DNA from 3 places in the Arthrobacter sp. JB02-1C genome. Region 2 is predicted to be linked to each of the others. Evidence: riboswitches for the same ligand, from Rfam matches in the RefSeq annotation. Region 2 holds a riboswitch; each other region holds the start of a gene.
What was found. A riboswitch is a leader RNA that binds a small molecule or an ion and turns the genes downstream of it on or off. The one in region 2 is predicted to bind S-adenosylmethionine.

Region 1 (7,211 bases), 870 kb from region 2:
GCGAACCCCGGGGATATCTTCGCGCCGGTGCCCGCGCCGGTGCCCGCGCCGGTTACCAGAGCCGCCTGGTGGCCCGGCGTGCCCCTTCGCCCAGCGCCTCAAGCTTGGCGACGGCGATCTGCGGGTGGACCCGGCCGCCGAGCCCGCAGTCCGTGGAAGCGATCACGTTTTCCCGGCCCACCAGTTCGGCGAAACGGACAATCCGGTCCGCGACCAGGTCAGGGTGCTCCACGACATTGGTGGCGTGGGAGACCACGCCCGGAATGATCGACTTGCCCTCGGGAAGCTTGGTGTCCTGCCAGACCCGCCATTCGTGTTCGTGCCGGACGTTGGCCGCCTCGAAGGAGTAGGCCCCGGCGTTGATCTGCAGTACGGAGCCGAGGATGTCCGCGAACGGGATGTCCGTGGTGTGCGGTCCGTGCCAGGAACCCCAGCAGACATGCAGCCGGATCTGGTCCTGCGGCAGGTCGCGCAGGGCCCAGTTGGTCGCCTCCACGCGGAGTTGGATGAACTTCAGGTAGTCGGCCAGGCTCGGCTCCGGGTTGATTTGGTCCCAGCTCTCGGCCAGCGACGGGTCATCGAGCTGGACGGTCAGTCCGGCGGCGATGATGGCCTGGTATTCCTCGCGCATGGCGTCGGCGCAGGCGTAGAGCAGTTCCTCATCGTTTTTGTAGTACTCGTTGGCCACCCGGGCGCAGGAAGCGGGAGAGAGGGACGCGATGAACCCTTCGGCGAGGCCCGCCGCGGCCAGGCCGGCTTTGAGGTTGGCAATGTCAGAGGCCACCAGGTCCTGGCCGGTGTAGGTCAGCGGCCCGGCGATCTTGGGCTGGGTGACACTCCTGCGGTGGGAAAGGATCCCGGAGGTGGGGTCGTTGTAGGCGTCGCCGAACTTCTGCCGGTCGCGGCGGTCCGGAAAGGAGGTCAGGACGATGTGCCCGGGTGAGGAACGATGCACCTGGGAGTCGGACCAGCGGTCCACCTCGGTCGGTTCCAGGCCGCCGAGCCGGGAGAAGGAGTAGTTCCACCAGGCGCCGTAGTCCACCTGGCTGGACATGGCGTGGCCGTATTCGCCGTCGTTCGCAATGTCGATCCCCAGGTCCTTCTGGCGCTGCACCACGTCCACCACGGACGTCTCCAGCAGATCCAGGAACTCGGGGGTGACGCCGTCTTTTTCTTTGGCCTCGTTCGCCGCGATCAGCTCCGGGGTGCGCGGCAACGAGCCGGCATGGGTGACGCGGATGTGGTCGGTGTTCTGGGGCATGGCGCGGTTTCCTTCCATCGGTCCTGGCAGTAGCACCGTGGAGTCACCGCACCGCCGGAGGCAGGCCATGACCGGCCGGTTGCTGCGGCGTCAACGGTCCAGGTCCCTCGGCCGCTCGGGATGGTCAGTCCCAGTTAATTGCAGGGACCGGCGAGTGGCAAATAGCCGCCGGATTGTGTCGCGGCGATGCTCAGCGCGTTAACCGGCGCCCGGTGATGACGGCGGCCGCCGCCAGGACCGAGCACACCGCCATGGACACCGCCATCGGGGTGGCGCTGTGCTGCCCGGCCACGCCGGTCAGCGGGGAAACGAGGCCGCCGAGGAGGAACTGGACGAGCCCGAGGACCGCGGAGCCCGCCCCGGCCCGGCCGGGAACGCGGCCCTGCGCCAGCGCCGTGGCGTTGCCCATGATGAAGCCGAGACAGGACTGGGTGAGGAACAGGTGCAGCAGCGTGGTCCAGCCGGTGACGCCCGCCAGGACCAGCAGCAGCCCCGCGAGATTCACCGCGCACATCACCACGATGGCAGTCCGCAGGAGCACGGCAGGCTCCACCCGGTCCACCAACCTGGTGTTGACCAGCGCGCCGATGATCATGCCGCAGGCATTGACCGCGAAGATGACCGAGTAGCCCAGGGCGGAGAAGCCGAGCACGTTCTGCACCACAAAGGAAGACGCCGAAATGTAGGAGAACAGGGTGCCGAAGCTGAAACCGAACGCCAGCGCGTAGGCCATGAAGGAGGGGGTGCCCAGCACGGATCGGGACGCCTCAGCCACGGCCTTGAGGCCGCCGCGGCGTCGGCGGTGCGGCGGCAGGGTTTCCGGGACCACCAGCACAGAGCAGGCCAGCATCAGCCCGCCGAAGCCGGTCAACACCCAGAAGACTGCCTGCCATGGGGCCACGGTAGCGATCACCCCGCCGAGCAGGGGCGCGACGACCGGCGCCAGGGAGGTGATGGTTGCCATCATCGAATACAGCTTCGCGGCAGCCCGGCCGGCGGCCAGGTCCGAGACGACGGCCCGGGCGATCACCACGCCGGCGGCCCCGGCCACACCCTGGAGTGCGCGCAGGGCCAGGACCAGTTCGATGCTGGGTGCCAGCGCGATCGCCACCGAACTGAGCAGGAAGAGCGCATTGCCGGCCACCATCAACCGGTGCCGTCCGAGCACGTCCGAAATGGGCCCGAGCAGGAACTGGCCTACCGCCATCCCCACCATGTACGTGGTCAGGGTCAGCTGCACCGCGGAGGTCGGTGTCCGGAAGAATGCCGCCATCCCCGGCATGGAGGCGAGGTACATATCTGTCGCCATCGGGCTGACGGCGCTGAGGATCCCCAGCGCCACGACGAGCAGGAGCCGGTCCTTTCCGCCCCGGAGGTTCAGGCGGGACCGGAACTGGTCCTTGTCGTGGGGCGAATCCATGGAATTTTCTCTCAGCTGCGGTCCGGACAGTGGTCTCAAAACCCTAATTGAACACCAGCGCAGGTCCGCAGGCTAAACTTGGGTGGTAAGAGCCCCGGACTCTGGCGTTGATGGTACAGATCGTAGTGGTACCGCGCACAGCGGCAGAGTCGGGGCATTCTCATGAACGGTGTTGAGCTGCGGTGACCGCCCGGTGGAACTGACCGGTGGATCACAGCAGTCCGGCCCGAACGAATGGGGGAGGATCCCATGCCAGCAATCGTGATCGTCGGAGCCCAGTGGGGCGACGAAGGCAAAGGTAAAGCCACCGACCTGCTCGGCGGCCGAGTCGACTATGTGGTCAAGCCGAACGGCGGCAACAACGCCGGGCACACCGTCGTCGTGGGCGGTGAGAAGTATGAGCTGAAGCTCCTTCCGGCCGGCATCCTGAGCCCGAATGCGGTCCCGGTGATCGGCAACGGCTGCGTGGTGAACCTCGAGGCCCTGTTCCAGGAGATCGACGGCCTCGAGGCCCGCGGCGCGGACACCTCGAAGCTGCGCGTCTCCGCCAACGCCCACCTCGTGGCGCCTTACCACCAGGTGCTGGACAAGGTGACCGAACGCTTCCTCGGCAGCCGCGCGATCGGCACCACAGGCCGCGGCATCGGCCCGGCCTACATGGACAAGGTGGCCCGCCTCGGCATCCGGGTCCAGGACGTCTTCGACGCCTCCATCCTGCGGCAGAAGGTCGAAGGCTCGCTGCGGCAGAAGAACGAACTGCTGGTGAAGGTCTACAACCGCCGCGACATCGAGGTGGACGAGATCGTGGACTACTTCCTGTCCTTCGCCGAACGCCTCCGCCCGCTGGTTATCGACAGCACCTTTGTGCTGAACAAGGCGCTGGACGAGGGCAAGGTGGTCCTGATGGAAGGCGGCCAGGCCACGTTCCTGGACGTCGACCACGGCACCTACCCGTTCGTGACGTCCTCCAACCCGACCGCCGGCGGCGCCTGCGTGGGCTCGGGCATCGGCCCCACCCGGATTTCCCGTTCAATCGGCATCATCAAGGCCTACACCACCCGCGTCGGGGCCGGCCCGTTCCCCACCGAACTGTTCGACGAGATGGGCGTGTACCTGCAGAAGACCGGCGGCGAGTTCGGCGTCAACACCGGCCGCCCGCGCCGCTGCGGCTGGTACGACGCCGTGCTGGCGCGGCATGCCTCCCGGGTGAACGGCTTCACGGACTACTTCGTCACCAAGCTGGACGTGCTCACCGGGATCGAGCAGATCCCGGTCTGCGTCGCGTACGACGTCGACGGCGTCCGGCACGACGAGATGCCGATGACCCAGACCGAGTTCCACCACGCGAAGCCGATTTTCGAATACTTCGAAGGCTGGACCGAGGACATCACCGGTGCCCGCACCCTGGCCGACCTGCCGGAAAACGCGCGCAACTACGTCCTGGCACTCGAGAAGCTCTCCGGCACCCGGTTCTCCGCGATCGGCGTCGGCCCGGACCGCGACCAGACGATCGTGATCAACGACCTGATCAACGACTAGGGCCGGCTCCCGCTACCCACTACTCTTAACCCCCGACGACGGCGGCGGCCCACCTTGCGAGGTGGGGCGCCGCCGTCGTTTAAGCGCCGCTGTCTCCCGCCGGCTGGCTGCGGGGAAAAGAAAAAAAGAAATTTCCGGTTCCGGCGTAACCTTTCGCGTTCCCCGGGCGATTACCCCTGTGTAAGCGCCGCCCGGAACCGGGTTCCCCCACCAGCACCGGCCGGCCGCTTCAGGGAAAGATCCCGGGCGCCTGCCCCATCGGGCGCCGACGGGACCTCGACTGCAAGTGCGGGCCGGCGCCTGCCCCCATCAGGCGCCGGCCGGCCTTCAACCAACCAAAGGATGTTCGTTTTTCATGAAGAGTGTTAGCAAAACCACCAAGATTGCTGTCGGCGCCGCCATTCTCGCGGTCGGAGGATTCTCCGGGATCGGCCTGGCCAACGCGGCCCAGGTTTCCAACACCCAGCAGGCCGAAGTGAACCACGCTACGCCCGCCACCCCGGCCGTTCCCGCGACGCCTGCTGTCCCGGCGACACCGAAGCTCCCCGCCGTCCCTGCCGTGCCGGCCACCCCCGCCGTTCCCGCCGCGCCGGCTACCCCCGGCCTCGACGGCTCCGCCAAGGGAGCAGCCAACGTCAAGGGCGCCGGCGCCGCGGCTGAGGGCACCGTTGCTGCCGACGCGGATGGCGTCACCGTCGACGGTGCGGCCAACGCCAAGGGCGCCGCCCAGGCCAAGGCCCACGCCGGCGTTACCGTCGCCGTTCCGGGCGTCAAGGGCGTCCCGGCGGTACCCGCCGTTCCGGCCCAGCCGTCGGTCGAGCTGCCCAAGCTCGACAAGTAAGCACACCGCCTCCCTGCGGAGGTGACGGGGTGCGGCCGCTAGACTTAGCGGCCGCACCCCCTGCAGTAAACGGAAGGACGCCCCTTGGCAGACCCGCTGAGCGATGACGAGCTGTCAGCAGCTCTCGCCGGCGACCCGTCAGGATTCAGCGCCGTCTACACCGCGCTCGCGCCGGCGGTGCTTGGTTACTTCCGCGCGAAGGGCGTTGACGATGCCGAAGCCCTGACCCAGGACGTCTTTGTTGATGTGCTGCCGAAACTGGAGCGAATTACCGGCGGCTACCAGGGCCTGCGGACTTTTATCTTTTCGGTCGCCCACGCCCGTCTGGTCGACCACTACCGGCGTTCCGAGCGGACGCCCTACTTCGCCGAATATGACCCCCTCAATGACGCGCGGTACGCCGCGTCCGCCGAGGACGAAGCCCTGGGCGCCCTCGGCGGCCTGTCCCACACGCTTTCGGCGCTCAATGACGAGCAGCGGGAAGTCCTGGTCCTGCGGATCGTCGCGGACCTCTCCATCGATCAGGTTGCCGGAATCCTGGGCAAGACGCCCGGCGCCGTCAAGCAGCTTCAGCGACGCGGACTCAACGTCCTGCGTGAGCTGGTAACCGAAAAGGACCACGCAGCATCATGACCGGCACGCCCACACCCCAGCAGGATGCCCGCATCCAGGCGATGCTTCACGACTCCGGCCTTGAATCTTCCGTCGAGCTCCGCGGAACGCTCGAGCAGCTCCTGGCCCTGGTGCCGGACCAGGCCCCGGCCCCCCGCGCCGACCTTGCAGCGCTGCTCGCTTCCGGCTCAACCCCCGCCGCGGACCGGACGCACGTCGTAACCCTGCCGGCCGGCGTCAGCAGCCTGGCCGACCGCCGCCGCGGCCACCGCCGCCGGCTGGCCCTGGTCGGTGGAGCCGTGGTCGGTGCGATGAGCCTGGGCGCCGGGGCCGTCGCGGCCGCCAACCCGGATCTCCGCGACCAGGTGGGCCACACCATCGGCGTCATCTTCCAGTCGCCGCAGCCCGCCCCCGCGCCGCAGCCGGCGGTGCCCGCCCCGGCGCCGGCGTCGCCGGACACGGTTCCGGCCGTTCCCGTGGTGCCGTCGACCGGCCCCGCCCACCCGCCGCCCAACGCCTCGACCGCTCCGGCCGCGCCGCCGTCGTCCGCGGTCACCGGCCGGACCCCCGCGCACCCGACGCCCGCCCCGCCCGCGGTGGGGCGCGGCGGCGTCCTGCCCACGCCCCCGCAGCGGCCCGTCGTACCAGGGCTGCCGGGCCAGCGCGGCAAGGGCATTCCGGCCACCCCGCTGCCGACGGTTCCCGCGATCCCGGAACTTCCGAGCGCTTTGCCCGGCTCCTAGCCGGCCAGCCCCGGCACCACACACCTCCCCTCACGCCCGCGGCTTAACCCAGTCAGCTCGCAGCTGATGTCGTTCTGAACGGTCAAAACGACATCAGCTGCGAGCTGGTTTGGGGCGGCCGGGGACCTAGGCGAGGACCTGGCGCCTGGCCGAAATCACCCCGGTGTCGAAGCCAGCCAAGTGCAGGCCGCCGTGGAAGCGGGCGTGCTCGATCTTCACGCAGCGGTCCATCACGACGTCGAGCCCGGCGGCCTCGGCTTCCTTGGCCACGTCCTCATGCCAGGAGCCCAGCTGCAGCCAGAGCGTCTTGGCCCCGACGGCGATAGCCTCCTCCAGCACACCGGGCAGGTCGTCATGTTTGCGGAAGACATCGACGATGTCCGGGCTCTCCGGCAGGTCGGCCAGCGACGCGTAGGTCGGCTGGCCCAGGATCTCCTTGACCACCGGGTTCACGAAGTACACCGTGTACCGGGTGGAGGACAGCAGGTACGTCGCCACGAAGTAGCTGGCCCGGGACGGTTTGTCCGAGGCGCCCACAATCGCGATCGACTTCGCCTGCCGGAGCAGGGTCAGCCGCTCCGGCGCGGACGGCCCGGTCCAGGTACGCTCTTCAACAGTCATCAGTTCGCTCCGATCGTGCAGGCTACAGCCTCTGATGCGCCGCGGGCGGATACATCGGCGGCCTGCTCTGTCGCCGCGTCCAGCGCCTGGTCCAGGTCCCAGAGGATGTCTTCGATGTCCTCCAGGCCCACGGAAATCCGGACCAGGTCTTCGGGGACGCCGGCGGCGTCGAGC
Region 2 (7,211 bases):
CGGCCAGGAGCCGGACCCCGCTACCGGGGCGCGTGCACTGCCGATTTACCAGACGACGTCGTTTGTCTTCCCCAGCGCCGAGAGCGCTGCGGACCGTTTCGCCCTCGCCGAACTCGGCCCCATTTACACCCGGATCGGCAACCCCACCCAGGACGCGGTGGAGCAGCGGATCGCCAGCCTGGAAGGAGGGGTCGGCGCCCTGCTGCTCAGCTCGGGGCAGGCCGCGGGGACGCTCGCCATCCTTAACCTTGCCGAGGCCGGGGACCACGTGGTGGCCAGCCCCAGCCTGTACGGCGGCACGTACAACCTGCTGGCGCACACGCTGAAGAAGCTCGGCATCTCGGTGACGTTCGTCGCGGACCCGGACAACCTGGATCAGTGGCGGGCGGCCGTGCAGCCGAACACCAAGCTGTTCTTCGGCGAGGTGGTGTCCAATCCGCGCCAGGACGTACTGGACCTTGAGGGGGTCGCGGAGGTCGCCCACAGCGCCGGAGTCCCGCTGATTGTGGACAACACCCTCTCCACGCCGTACCTGATCCGGCCGATCGAGTGGGGCGCGGACATTGTGGTGCATTCGGCCACCAAGTACCTGGGCGGCCACGGCACCGCGATCGGCGGCGTGATCGTGGACTCCGGCAACTTCGACTTCGGCAAGGACCCCGAGCGGTTCCCCGGGTTCAACACCCCGGACCCCACCTACAACGGACTGGTTTATGCCCGGGACCTCGGAGCGGACGGCGCGCTGGGCGCGAACCTGTCCTTCATCCTCAAGGCGCGGGTCCAGCTGCTGCGCGACCTCGGGTCCGCGGTCTCACCGTTCAACGCCTTCCTGATCGCCCAGGGCATCGAGACGTTGAGCCTGCGGGTGGAGCGGCACGTCGAGAACGCCGGCAAGGTGGCGGCCTGGCTGGAGGCGCGTGACGACGTCGAATCGGTTGCCTACGCCGGGCTGCCCTCCAGCCCCTGGTATGAACGCGGCCGCAAGTACGGCCCGAAGGGTACCGGTGCCGTGGTCGCCTTCACCATCGCCGGGGGAGCAGAGGCGGGCAAACGCTTCGTCGACGCCCTTGAGCTGCACTCCCACGTGGCGAACATCGGCGATGTGCGCTCCCTGGTGATCCACCCGGCATCGACCACGCACAGCCAGCTGTCGCCCGAACAGCAGGCGGTCGCGGGGGTCCAGCCGGGCCTGGTCCGGCTCTCCGTGGGACTCGAGCACATCGATGACATCCTCGCCGACCTCGACGCGGGATTCCGCGCGGCCAAACTGGCCTGAGGTCATACAGCCGTCACAATCTTCGCGCTTGCCCGGCCCCGTTTCGTAGACTCGAGCCAGGTCATGAGTGCCAGTGACAGCCCCGGCTTGCTGGCCGGCAACCCTCCGCTTCCGGCGGGGTGCCCCGGGTGAAGACCTGGCCTGCCGGTCTGCTGACGGCGGGCAAGCGCGAAGTTAGGTCTGCACATGACGATTGCCGCCACCCGTACGGGTGCCTCAACCCACCCCGCCCACGCCGCCGTTCCGGACGGAACCCTGCGGTACCTGCGGATCGGCGACCTGGACCTGGAATCCGGCGCCACCCTGCCGGACGCCACCCTCGCCTACGAGACCTGGGGAACCCTCAACGCGGACGCCTCCAATGCCGTGCTGATCGAACATGCCCTGACCGGGGACACGCATGTCACCCGCGGCGCCGGCGCAGAACCGGGCTGGTGGGAGCAGTTGGCCGGCCCCGGCGCCCCGGTGGACACCGACCGCTTCTTTGTGGTCTCGATCAACATCCTGGGCGGCTGCTACGGCTCGACAGGACCCTCGACGCCGGCCCCGGACGGCCGTCCGTGGGGCTCGCGCTTCCCGTTGGTCACCCTGCGGGACAGCACCGCAGCCGAAGCCCGGCTCGCCGACGCGCTCGGAATCGAGAACTGGCACGCGGTGCTGGGCGGTTCCCTCGGCGGCGCGCGTGCCCTCGAGTGGGCTGTCAGCCACCCGGACCGGGTCCGGCGCTGCGCGGTGATAGCGGTCGGCGCCCGCAGCACCGCCGAGCAGATCGCCTTCGCCCAGGCCCAGACCCTGGCCATCCGGCAGGACCCGAATTTTAACGGCGGTGACTACTACGGAGGCACCGAGCCCCATGCCGGCCTGGCGCTGGCGCGCCGGATCGCCCACATCACCTACCGGTCCGCGGCCGAACTCGACGGCCGGTTCGGGCGCAATGCCCAGACCGACGAGACGCCCCTGACGGCCGGTTCGCTGGCCGGCCGCGGCCGCTACCAGGTGGAGAGCTACCTTGACCACCAGGGCAACAAGCTGGTGCGCCGGTTCGATGCCAACAGCTACATCGCCATTACCGAAGCCCTGATGAGCCACGATGTCAGCCGCGGCCGCGGCACCCTTGAGCAGGCGCTCTCCCGCACCACGGCCGAGTTCCTGGTCGCGGCCGTCGACTCGGACCGGCTCTACTTCCCGGCGCAGTCCCAGGAACTCGCCGGGGCCCTGCCCGGCAATGTGCCGGTGCAGCTGATCCGGGCTCCCATCGGCCACGACGGCTTCCTGACCGAGATCGGCCAGCTCGGCGGGCACCTGCGGGGCAACTTCTTCGCCTGACTTCTTTGCCTGGCTCTTTCGCCTGGCTTTTCCGCCAGATCGGGTGGGGGCGGCGCGGCCTGTGCATTTTTGCAGATGTGCTCTGCGGGAATGGTCGTTGAGCCTTCCGCGGCGGCAGTCCATACTCGTGGAGGATATCGCTGTGTGCCACACCACACACACCTCAGGTTCACAGGATGTCGACGGAGACATCGAAGGAGTCCCACATGAGTACGGAAAACACCGCCATACGGCGAACAGAAGAGCCCGACGTCAAGTCCTCGGGCCTGAAGAAGGTAGTTGCGGCCTCGATGGCCGGCACGGTGGTTGAGTGGTACGAGTTCTTCCTCTACGCCTCTGCCGCCACCCTGGTCTTCGGCAAGATGTTCTTCCCCAACTCCGGCACGGAGCTGGACGGAATCTTGGCCGCCTTCCTGACCTATGCGGTGGGCTTCGTGGCCAGGCCGATCGGCGGCATCGTCTTTGGCCACTTCGGTGACAAGTTCGGCCGCAAGCAGCTCCTGCAGCTGAGCATCATCCTCGTCGGTGTCTCCACCTTCCTGATGGGCTGCCTGCCGAGCTTTGCCCAGATCGGCTACTGGGCACCGGCCCTGCTGGTATTCCTGCGCTTCGCCCAGGGCTTCGCCGTCGGCGGTGAGTGGGGCGGCGCCGTGCTGCTGGTCGCCGAGCACAGCCCCAGCAAGTCCCGCGGCTTCTGGTCCAGCTGGCCGCAGTCCGCCGTCCCGATGGGCAACCTGCTCGCCACCGGCGTGCTCTTCATCCTGTCCTCCGTGCTGCCCGCTGCGGACTTCCTCAGCTGGGGCTGGCGGGTCGCGTTCTGGCTGTCCGCGGTGATCGTGCTGATCGGCTACTACATCCGTACCAAGGTCCAGGACGCCCCGATCTTCCTGGAGGCCCGCAAGGAGGTTGAAGAGGGGCAGAAGGGTTACGGCGTCGCCGAGGTCTTCCGCCGTTACCCCCGCGGCGTGTTCACCGCCATGGGCCTGCGGTTCGCGGAGAACATCCTGTACTACCTGGTGGTCACCTTCTCCATCACCTACCTCAAGACCGTGGTCCACGCCGACACCGCCCGGATCCTGCTGCTGCTGCTCATTGCGCACGCGATCCACTTTGTCGCCGTCCCGCTCGTCGGCCGGCTTTCGGACCGGTTCGGCCGCCGCCCGGTCTACATGGCCGGTGCCGTGCTCGGCGCCACCTGGGGCTTCTTCGCCTTCCCGATGATGGACACCGGGAACGATTTCATCATCCTGGCCGCCGTCATCATCGGCTTGCTCTTCCACTCGCTGATGTACGCCGGGCAGCCGGCCATCATGGCCGAAATGTTCCCCACCCGGATGCGCTACTCCGGCGTGTCGCTGGGCTACCAGGTGACCTCGATCGTGGCAGGCTCGCTGGCCCCGATCATTGCCGTCGCACTGCTGGGCCAGTTCAAGTCCTCGGTCCCGGTGGCTATCTACCTGCTGATCGCCTGCGTGATCACCATGGTGGCGGTGTACTTCCTCAAGGAAACCCGCGGGATCTCGCTGCACGACGTCGACGCCGCCGACGCGCAGGGCACTGCCGACCTGCTCGCCGCCGGCAAGAAGTAGCCAGCCCCACCAGCACCACTGCTGCCCGTGTCCGCGATCCGCGGACACGGGCAGCCGTCGTTTCCGGCGTCGGCACGGCGGTCCCCGACCTGGCCCTGAAAACCATGGAGGCCTTTCCGGAGCTCAGATCTGTTCGAGGAGCTGTTGGTAGAGCGCCCGGGTCCCCGGGCTGGGCGAAACACCAAGCTGGTCGCGGAGAAGGCCGGCTAGCTGGCCGTACACGGCCAGCGCCTCGGCTACGTTGTCCTGGGCGGCGAGAGCCCGCATCAGGTAGCGATGGCCGCTTTCGCGCAGCGGATCCAGGTCGATAAGCCGGCGACCCGCGCGGAGCGCACCGACGAGTTCAGCGCCGCCGATGCCGAGCTCGGCGGCGGCGTAACACTCCAGGGATCGCAGGCGGATCTCGGCCAGCTGGTCTCTGGTCTGGTCGATCCAATCCGCATCCTCGCCAGGCAGGAATCCGCGGTCGGCGACGAACAACGCGACCAGAGCCGGCCCCCACGCACGGGTCCAGTCCTTCTGAGCCACGGCGGACTCGGCGCGGTGGATTGCCTCCACGGCGGCCTCGAGGTCGATCCACACGTCGGGGAGGTGAAGCTGGACGGTGACGCGACCATGCACAGCGTCCGGGCCCATGACGTGGCGAAGCTTGGAGATCAGCGGGTTCAGGCGCGCGTCATTCCCGGCGGGATCGGGGCTGCGCCACAACGCCTCGATGAGCTCGTCGCGGGGCACCTGACGGTGCCGGTTGACGACGAGGTAGGTGAACACCAGGCGTCCCTGACGGCCGGGCAGGTCGTGATCGAGCCTCAACCCGTTCCGCTCCACAACCAGCGGCCCGCAGATCTGCAGACGCAGCGCTGACTGCACGCTCATGACACCATGATCCCATGGACCGCCATCGTTCCGGGGAGGGTCCTACCAGTTGCGGGAGGTCGTTATGGCTAAGCTCATCCGATGTGAATGCGGGTTCGTCGTCCGCGGCGACACCGACGAGGAAGTGATCGGGGCGATCCGCGGCCACATCGCCAGCGACCACCCGGCGCTCCTGCGATCGGTCGGTCGCGAGGATCTGCTGGGGTGGATCCAGACCGAATAGGCCGACCGGCCCGGCGCCAAGGTATCGCCAACTTTGGGCCAACCTTGCGCCAATGACAAGCGGGCAGACTGTGGACATGCTCATCGAACCCATCTGGCTGGCGAATCATCTGTATGACCCTGCGGTCCGCGTTGTCGAAGTGGACGTGTCCGCGGCCGCCTACAATCAATGGCACATCGACGGCGCGGTACTGTGGAACGTCTACGCAGACCTCAAAGACGACCGGTACCGCCCGGTCGGCAGAGAAGCCGTCGAACAGCTATTGGCCCGGTCCGGCATCGGCCCCGCGTCGACGGTCGTGTGCTACGGCTACGCCCCGGCACTCGGCTATTGGCTGCTCAAGCTGTACGGTCACGCCGATGTCCGCATCCTGAACTGCTCCCGCGATGCCTGGCGCGCCGAGGGACATCCCTACGGCACGTCACCGATCCCGGTGGAGGCCGCCCCGTACCAGCTCACCGAACGGAACCCGTTGCTGTTCGCCGACATGCCGGCCGTGCGGGCAGCCATCGGCCGCGCTGGAACAACTCTTCTGGATGTCCGCTCCGGGCCCGAATACGCCGGTGAGCGGTTCTGGCCATCCGGCGGAATGCAGCCGGGAGGGCGCGCCGGGCACATCCCTACCGCCGTCCACCGGCCGTTCGGCGATCTCTACGACCAGAAAGGCGCGTTCCGCCCGGCCGACGAGCTGCGCCGGGCGATGCCCGTGCCGGAGCTCGAAGGCGAGGACGAGCTGATCACGTACTGCACCATCGGCGGCCGCGCGGCTACCGCGTGGTACGTGCTCACCGAAATTCTCGGACGCGGCCGTGTCCGGGTCTACGACGGATCCTGGGCCGAATGGGGTCTTCGTCCCGACTCCCCGGTCGAGACCGCCCACCTCACCACATGACTGCCCCGGTGCGACACTGCGGCGATGAACAACGCCATCGACTGGCTCAGCCCGTCAGCAGGTCCTGGCGTTCGGAGATCTCCCGCCGGATGGTGGCCAGCACCGCCTGGACCTGCGCCGAGCGCAGCGATTCGGCCCGCGCCACCGCCCAGATCGGCAGCTGCCGCTGGAAGTCGTCGGGCAGGACCGGCAGGAAGCCGGGCTTGCCGACCACCATGAAGTTGGGCAGCAGGCCGATGCCTGCCGCCCGGCTCACCGCCTCGAGCTGGGCGAAGATGCTGGTGGCCTGGAAGCTGGAACGCGGCACCGGAAGCTGGGTGGAGCGGTGGCCCAGCTCGGCTACCTGCAGCGCAGACTCCACGTAGGAGACGAAGCCGTGCCGCTGGACGTCGTCAAGCGTTTCCGGCAGCCCGTGGCTGAGCGCGTACTGCGGGCTCGCGTACAGCCTGAGGAAGTAATTGGCCAGGAAGATGGTCTGCGCGTTGCTGACGTCCAGGTTGCCCACCACCACCTCGAGGTCCACCCCCGAGCGGTTCTGGCTGACCTTGCGGGTGGCGCTGAGCATCTCCACGTTCAGCAACGGATGCTCCTGCTGCAGCCGGACCAGCGCGGGGGTGACGAATTCCGCGCCGAAGCCGTCCGGCGTGCTGATCCGGACCAGGCCGGAAAGTACGTCCTGGCGCCGGGCGATCCGGCCGGACAGTGCGCCAAGGGTCGCCTCGATCTCTTCGGCCGCGGCCACTGCCTGCGAGCCAAGTTCGGTCAGCTCCCAGCCGTGCGGGCTGCGCCCCAGGGTGCGGCCGCCGAGCTGCTTGTCCAGGGCCAGGATCCGGCGCGAAATCGTGGTGTGCGTCGTTCCCAGGGTCTCGGCAACGGCGTTGAACCGGCCCAGCCGGGCCACTGTCAGCAGGATCAGCAGGTCATCCGGACTGGCCAGCCGCTTCCGGTCCACCACAGGCGCTCCCCTCGATGTGCATTGCTGCACATGGCATCTTTACTTTTTCCCCTTGAATGCACTGTAACAGGATG
Region 3 (7,211 bases), 1.6 Mb from region 2:
GAGAGCTCCTTGGGCCTGCTGTCGGTGACGCGCGCCGGCAGGTTCACCTGGTCAAGGAGCTCGGCCACCCGGGCGCGGCGTTCCAATCGCGACCCGACCCGGAAGCTGACCAGGGGCTCGGCAACAATGTCCCGGACCGTCAGCCGCGGGTCAAGCGCCGAATCCGGGTTCTGGTACACCAACTGCAGGGTGCGCCACAGCTCCCGTTTGTCCTTGCCCTGGATGGGCGTGACGTCGGTGCCGTGCACCTGTACCGTGCCTGAACTGGGGTCCAGCAGCCGCATAATCATGCGGGCAGTCGTCGACTTGCCTGAGCCGGATTCGCCGACCAATGCGAAGGTGGTTCCCTGGCGCACCGCGAAAGTGACGTCATCCACCGCGCGATGTTCGGTGCCGCCCCGGCCGAAGACCTTGGTGAGTCCGCGGACGTCGATCGCCGCGACGGGCTCATCCCGGGCCGCATCCACGACGGCCGGGACCTCCTTGGGGGCGGCCGGAGAGGCCTCCTGGAGCAGCCTGACCGTATAGTCGTCCTCCGGATGCGCCAGGATGTCGCTGACCGGACGGTCTTCGCGGATTCGTCCCTGCTGCATCACCACAATCCGGTCGGCCAGATCGGTTGCGACGGCCAGGTCGTGCGTCACGAAAATGACGGCCGTACCGTGGTCCCGGGCCAGCCTGCTGAAGACCTCGAGGACGCGCCGCTGCACGGTGACGTCCAGCGCCGAGGTCGGCTCATCGGCAATCAGCAGCTTCGGCCCGAGGCTGAAGGCGATCGCGATCAGGACGCGTTGCTTCAGTCCGCCTGAGAGTTCGTGGGGATACTGTTTCAGCCGCTCCGCCGGACGGTCGATGCCTACCAGTTCGAACAGCCGGATGACCTCTGCCCGGATCTCGCTTTTGGAACGTTTGCCTTCCTCGGGGTGCAGCCGGAACACCTCGGCCACTTGGGATCCCACCGTCTTCACCGGGTCCAGCGAGGCCCCGGGATCCTGCGGAACCATACCGATCTGGCGGCCACGGATCTTCTCCATTGCGCGTTCGGAAAGGCCGGCCAGGTCAAGGCCGTCGAAGAGAATGGATCCGGCAGAAACGGTGGCCGACTCGGGGAGCAGCCTGATGAGCGATTTTGCGAGCGTGCTTTTGCCCGACCCGGATTCGCCGACCAGGGCAACGATTTCACCCGGCTTGAGGACGAGTCCAAGGGAGTCTGCAGCCACGATGGCCCCTGCGCCGCGGCCGTATTCGACATGTAGTCCACGCACCTCAAGCAAAGGCGCGGCGTCGAGCAGAGGTGCGGCGTCGGGGCTGGGTTTCACTGGGTTGGTTGTCATGGGGGCTCCTGACTAGAACCGGAAGATCTTGAGAAGTTGGCGGCCGAGACCGGCCAGAAGAACGACCGTCAGCACGATGACGAGGCCGGGCAAGGTGGTCATCCACCACGCGCCGGCGAGGTATTGCCGGCCCTCAGAGATCAGCAACCCCCATTCCGGGGTGGGAGGAGGAGCGCCGAAGCCGAGAAAGCCGAGCCCGGAAATTGCCAGAATCGCCGCGCCGAGGTCCACTGCCAGCAGGGCGAGGACCGGGCCGCAGGAGTTCGGCAGAACATGCCTCCAGATGACGGACCAGTAGGATCCCCCGTTGAGGAAGGCGGCTTCGACGTAGTCCAGGTTGCGCACGCGGAGGACTTCCGAGCGCACCACGCGGGCGAACGAGGCAATCGAGGCGATGCCCACGCCCACCCCAAGGGAGATGGGTCCGGGCGCAAACGCCGTCACGATGATCAACGAGATCAGGAACCCTGGCACTGCCAGGAGCACGTCAACGAGGCGCATGGTGCTGGCATCGGCGGCCCGGCCGGCCGTCGCAGCGAATAGGCCCAGGGCCGTTCCCGCCACGGCGCCGATCAGGACAGCGAGCCCCGCGGTGAGCAGCGTCTGGGAGGTGCCGTGGACGACCCTCGCATAGACGTCCCGGCCCAGGTGGTCCGTGCCGAACCAGTGCCCTGAACTTGGAGGCTGGAATTTCTGCTTCGGAATGCCGCTGATGGGGTCGAAGCCGCTGAACAGGCCCGGCAGGACGGCCCACCCCACGACAACCAGCAACGGAATGACGGTCAGCCACAGGCCCGTTGGGCGCAGGATGGTTCCTCCGCGTTTCGCCTGGCCAGTAGGGACGGCGGCCACGGCGGCGGCCGGGGGCAACGAGACTTCATGGACGGGGTCTGTTTGCAGTAGCTCGAGGCTCACAAGATTCTCCGTTCGGTTTCAGGCGGTCAGTGCTCGTGGTGAGCCGTGGGTGCTGCTCTTGAGGATGCGGGGATCCAACAGCGGGTACAGCAGGTCGACGATCAGGTTCACGGCAACGAATGCCGAAGCCGTCAGCAGCACCAGGCCCTGGACCAGCGGGACGTCCTGGACTGTGACCGCCTGAAGTACCACCGATCCCAGACCGGAGCGGGCGAAGACGGTCTCCGTGATGACGGAACCCGCGAGCAGGGTTCCGACCGTGATACCGGCAATTGTCATCGCCGGACCCGCCGCGTTCTTCAGGGCGTGGCGGTAGAAGATCCACGCCGGGGAGGCGCCCTTGGCCCGCAGCACGTCGATGAAGGGCTGCTCATACACGTGGGTGATGCTCTTAAGAAGTACCTGCGCGATCGGGGCGGAAACGTGCAGGGCCAGGACGAGGACGGGGACTGCCAGTGACGCGAAGGAACCGTCCGGGAACAGGGACATCACGCCGAGCTGGATGGACAGAAGCTGCAGCAGCACGAGGCCGAGCCAGAAGACCGGAACCGCTGCGAACAACGGCGGGAGGTTGGTGATCAACCGCTTCAGCGCCGTCGAACGGCTCAAAGTGGCGGCGGCAACGAGGGCCAGCGCAAGGACTACGGCCAAGGCGAACGCGCTGGATGCCAGTGCCACGGTGGATCCGGCAACCGCGCCGATGCGCGTCGCCACCGACTGCCCGGAGGCCAGGGAGTACCCCACGTCACCGCGGAGCAACTGCCCGAACTGGTTGAAGTACTGCACCAGCAGCGGCTGGTCGTAGCCGTATTGCGCCTTCATGGCATCAATCGTTGCCTGGTCGGCCGCCGCGTCCGCCGACAGGAAAATCGTGACCGGATCGCTGGGCAGCAGCTGCACTGCCAGGAAGACGAGGGTGTACGCCAGCCAGATGACAAGGAGCGCCTGCCCGAGGCGCCGCGCGAAGTAGAGGCCCATGGCGGTCTATTTGCTGGTCTTCCAGGCACCCTGGAAGATCGGTGCGGTGCCCGAGGTGAATTCGACATGCGACTTGGCATTGGCACCATAGACCTGGACTTCGTCCCAGAGAACGAGGGCCAGCGATTGGTCGACAACCAGCGCGCGCTGTTCTTCGGCAACGGCCTGCTTGTGCGTGGCAGCGCTGGTAGCGGCGCGTTCCGTGGCGAAGAGCTTATTGAGCTGGGAGTCCGCATTCAGTGTCTGCGTGTTGGTTGCGGGGCCGAAGACCGGCCCCAGGCCGCCGTACGCGAACTGCCGGGTTCCGAAGAATTCCACGTTGGGGTCCTTCATGGCGGTCGCCAGGAAGGCGTTGTCCGCCGCGCGGTTGACCAGCTTCACGCCGATCTTGCGCCACTGCTGCTCGATGAGTTCGAAAGCGGGCTTGATAACAACCGAGTTGTTTGATGACGTGACCGTGACCTCAAGCTTCTGGCCGTCCTTGGCGCGGGTGCCGTCGGCGCCAACTGCCCAGCCGGCCTCCTCCAGCAGGCTCTTGGACTTCTCCGGGTTGTAGGCCAGGTCGGAGGAGAGATCAACGAAGTCAGGCGCTTCGCGGTTCAAAACGGAGCCAGCGAGTTCGTAGCTGTCGGAGAGCACCGTGTCCTTGAGTGTCTGCCGATCGATTCCAAGCTGCAGTGCCTGGCGGACCTTCACGTCGGCGAGCTTGCCGCTGCCGACGCGCACGGCGGCCATGTTTACCGTCAGGTCGATGCCTTTGGCCGGCAGGACCTGGTTGCCGCTCCCGGCGAGGGAGGTTTCATCGGCGGGCTGCAGGCCACGGACCAGGTCAACCTGGCCGGTCTGCACGGCCCCGGCACGGTGTGCCACTTCCGGCAGGTACTTCACGACGACTTTGTCCAGGTAGGCGGCTCCCGGGTTGGCGGCGCCTTCCGGGGCCCAGGCGTAGTCGGAGCGCTTTGCCAGGACGATTTCCTCATCGGCCTTCTCCGACTCGAAGGTGAAGGGACCCGATCCCGAGATCTTCGCGATGGCCGACTGGCCGGCGTTATCGAGCGTGAGGGTTTTCGGCGAAACGAGTCCGGCGGTGACGGAGGAAGTGGCGCGCAGGAAGTTGGCATCGGGGGAGGACAGCGTTACTTCCACCTGGTCCTCGCCGATGACCCGTGAGGACTGGTACGTGGAGAAGTCCACGTTGGGCTGGATCTTGGCGCTCTCGATGCCTTTCCCCAGCGCCTCGAAGTTGGCCTGGACCGCTTTGGCGTCCAGCGGCGTTCCGTCGCTGAAGCTCACTCCCGGGCGGATCGTGAAGGTGAACTTGGTCTGGTCCTCGCTCGCGGTGAACTTGCTGGCGATCCAGGGGACCAGCGCCCCCTTCTTGGCATCGAAATAGGTCAGCCGGTCCAGCACGCTGTTCAGGACGTTGGCCTTTTCGTAGAAGCGCGCCGCCTGGGTCTGGAAGTTGTTGATGGGCGTGACTTCGGCGAACACGAACGTTCCGCCCTGCACCGGCGTTCCATCCTGGGTTTGCGGTGCCGGGGCACCGGCTGTGTTGGCGCCGCAGGCGCTCAGGGCCAGGGCCGCGGCGCCCATCAGCGTGAGCAAACGCAGCGGGCGGCGTTTTGCTTTCGCGTTCGCAGCGGCGGTGCGTGATTCGTTGGTATCCATCGTGGATCCTCTCGGTCATGACCAAGGAACTCCAGAATCACGGGTCCAGCCGGCCGCCGCAGGGCGCCGGTTTGGAACGCGGGATCTTGGCAATCTCCATCGGTCCTGGCATTAGCACCGTGCCCGAAAGGGTGGTTGCTACGGCGTCATCGAGCCAGGTCTCTCAGCCGATCTGGATGGTTGTTTATTCGCCCAGGGGGGCTTTTTTCGTTCCCGCAACCCTTGTGGGTCGAGGTAACCCCTACTTTGCCGCAGAATCTTCGATTGACCAATCATTACGACACGTTCTGCAATAAACGCTCCTAGCGCGCCACATAACCGCCCACCCGGCGTCATGAACTTGGCCGGGCGGCGAGGCGCTGGACAGTGTCGTTGCGAGCGCACGGACGAAAACGGACGGCCACCCCGTTGCCGGGGTGGCCGTCCGTTTCAGCGCGCTGTTGGTCTTAGTGCTGCGCTTCTGCGGCAGCTTTCTCGGCAGCCTTCTCCGCGTCCTTCTCGGCGCGCAGAGCCTCCGTCTCGTGCTGTTCCTCGGCTTTTTCCTGGTGGATGACTGCTGCGAAAAGCTTCTCCATCTCCTTGGCCACCCCGGCCGCTGAGGCCGGGTTCTGACCGGTCACCAGCCGGTCGTCAACCACGACCTTTTCCTCAAAGACACCGGCGGAGACGTGGGTGGCGCCCTGTTCCTCAAGCCGGTCTGCCAAAAAGAACGGAATGACCTTGTCCTTCCCTGCGGCAACCTCCTCGTCGTTGGTGAAGGCAGCCACCTTCCGGCCCTCGACGAGGCGAAACCCGTTGGCCAGTTCCACGTTCAGCAGGCCGGCCGGGCCGTGGCAGACCGCGCCCACCAGGCCACCGGCGTTGTAGACGCTGGCAACGAGGTTCTGCAAGCCTTCGCTATCCGGGAAGTCCCACATGGTGCCGTGGCCTCCCACGAGGAAGACGGCGTCGTACTGGTCGGGATCCACGACGTCGACGCGGGCGGTGTTGTAGAGGCCGGCCCGCGTGGCCTCGTCCTCCGTGAAGGCGACCTGGATGGGATCTTCTTTGTCCACCTCGTCGCGCGGTGGTTGGCCACCCTGGATGGATGAGAAGTCGACGAAATGCCCGGCATCCTTGAAGACTTTCCAGGGATGTGCAGCCTCGGCCACGTTGTAGCCGGTCTTCTCGCCCGTATCGCCGATCTCGGAAACGCTAGTCAGTACCATGAGGATTTTCTTCATGAAGTGCTCCTTCCGTCTAACGCCCACCCTACGCCCAGCCCGATTCAGACCGCGTCCTGTTCCGCTACATCCGGGCGAGCCGGGCCCGGACCGCCATGAAGATGCCGTAGCAGATCAGGCCGGCGCCAACGGCGGCGAGCATGTACACGCCCAGCGGCTGCTCCCGCAAGGCCCGCAGGCCGCCGTCGAGCCCCGTGGACTGCGACGGGTCCGCCTTCAGTGTGGCGATGATGACCAGCAGCCCGGTCAGCAGCAGGGCTATGCCCTTGGCGGCGTAACCGGCGATCCCGGTGGCCGTTACGGCGGTGCGCGCCTGATCGTTGGAGGGCATCCGGATGTACTTGACGAAAGACTTCCGGAAGCCGCGGATCGCGTAGACGATCCCGGTCACGGCGACGGCCGCGCCGACGAGGATGAGCAGGAAGGTGCCTCCCGGCGCCCTCATCAGGTGCAGGGTGAGGTCGCTTGTGGACCGGCGCTGGTCCGATTGTGCGCCGACCGCGACGGACGCGAGCGTCAGCCCGAAGCCGGTGTAGACCAGGGCCTGCAACGCGGCCCTGAGCTTCTTCCCGACCTTCTTCTTCGTGGGCAGGTGCTCAAAATCGAAGATGGCGTCGCTGGTTTGCCAGATGGCCAGGGCCACGCAGGCCGCGCAGGCGGTCCAGAGCAGCACGGGGGCAGCGGGCTGCGCGGCCAGTTCGGCCACGGCGCCGCTGAAATCCGCACGCCCCTGCCCGCCCATGGCGAGCCGGATGGCAACGAGCCCGATCAGGAAGTGCAGCAGTCCCGAGACCGCGAACCCGGCGCGGGCCGCGATTTCCAGGGGCTTGGAATTGGTGACGTCTTCCGCGACGTCCGCCGCGTCCTTCAATTCTTTTTTGATGGCCGTTCCTTGCGTTCTGTGGTTCGTGCGACGGCGGAATTCCCGCCGGGGCTGCATTATTCCGTAATCGTGCCACGAGATTCCGCGGTGCGGCAGGAAGCCCCCCGCACCACGCGGACGTCCGGGGTGCCCTCCCTGGCGGACCGTCAGCGGCGCCGGTAGCAGAGGTCGAAGATCAGCCGGCCGGCCTCATGCGCCTTGTTCTCGAAG

Region 1: linked by a shared signal. The riboswitch ahead of AC3ANP_RS07005 (cobalamin-independent methionine synthase II family protein) and the one ahead of metX (homoserine O-acetyltransferase MetX) in region 2 are both predicted to bind S-adenosylmethionine.
Region 3: linked by a shared signal. The riboswitch ahead of AC3ANP_RS03670 (ABC transporter substrate-binding protein) and the one ahead of metX (homoserine O-acetyltransferase MetX) in region 2 are both predicted to bind S-adenosylmethionine.

Annotation. Positions count from the first base shown of each region.
Region 1 covers NZ_CM173235.1:1,483,733-1,490,943, forward strand. The annotation lists gene AC3ANP_RS07005 (cobalamin-independent methionine synthase II family protein) at 53-1,261, opposite strand; SAM riboswitch class I at 1,273-1,388, opposite strand; gene AC3ANP_RS07010 (multidrug effflux MFS transporter) at 1,452-2,681, opposite strand; gene AC3ANP_RS07015 (adenylosuccinate synthase) at 2,931-4,220, shown strand; gene AC3ANP_RS07020 (hypothetical protein) at 4,576-5,061, shown strand; gene AC3ANP_RS07025 (RNA polymerase sigma factor) at 5,146-5,694, shown strand; gene AC3ANP_RS07030 (hypothetical protein) at 5,691-6,416, shown strand; gene AC3ANP_RS07035 (CoA-binding protein) at 6,543-7,037, opposite strand; gene AC3ANP_RS07040 (O-acetylhomoserine aminocarboxypropyltransferase/cysteine synthase family protein) at 7,037-7,211, opposite strand, start outside.
Region 2 covers NZ_CM173235.1:2,352,301-2,359,511, forward strand. The annotation lists gene AC3ANP_RS11075 (bifunctional o-acetylhomoserine/o-acetylserine sulfhydrylase) at 1-1,276, shown strand, start outside; SAM riboswitch class IV at 1,336-1,451, shown strand; gene metX (homoserine O-acetyltransferase MetX) at 1,463-2,602, shown strand; gene AC3ANP_RS11085 (MFS transporter) at 2,809-4,191, shown strand; gene AC3ANP_RS11090 (AfsR/SARP family transcriptional regulator) at 4,315-5,067, opposite strand; gene AC3ANP_RS11095 (DUF1059 domain-containing protein) at 5,132-5,290, shown strand; gene AC3ANP_RS11100 (sulfurtransferase) at 5,367-6,182, shown strand; gene AC3ANP_RS11105 (LysR family transcriptional regulator) at 6,229-7,134, opposite strand.
Region 3 covers NZ_CM173235.1:764,632-771,842, reverse strand. The annotation lists gene AC3ANP_RS03685 (dipeptide ABC transporter ATP-binding protein) at 1-1,334, opposite strand, end outside; gene AC3ANP_RS03680 (ABC transporter permease) at 1,347-2,249, opposite strand; gene AC3ANP_RS03675 (ABC transporter permease) at 2,268-3,227, opposite strand; gene AC3ANP_RS03670 (ABC transporter substrate-binding protein) at 3,234-4,895, opposite strand; SAM riboswitch class I at 4,989-5,078, opposite strand; gene AC3ANP_RS03665 (type 1 glutamine amidotransferase domain-containing protein) at 5,342-6,118, opposite strand; gene AC3ANP_RS03660 (DUF1206 domain-containing protein) at 6,183-6,989, opposite strand; gene trmB (tRNA (guanosine(46)-N7)-methyltransferase TrmB) at 7,148-7,211, opposite strand, start outside.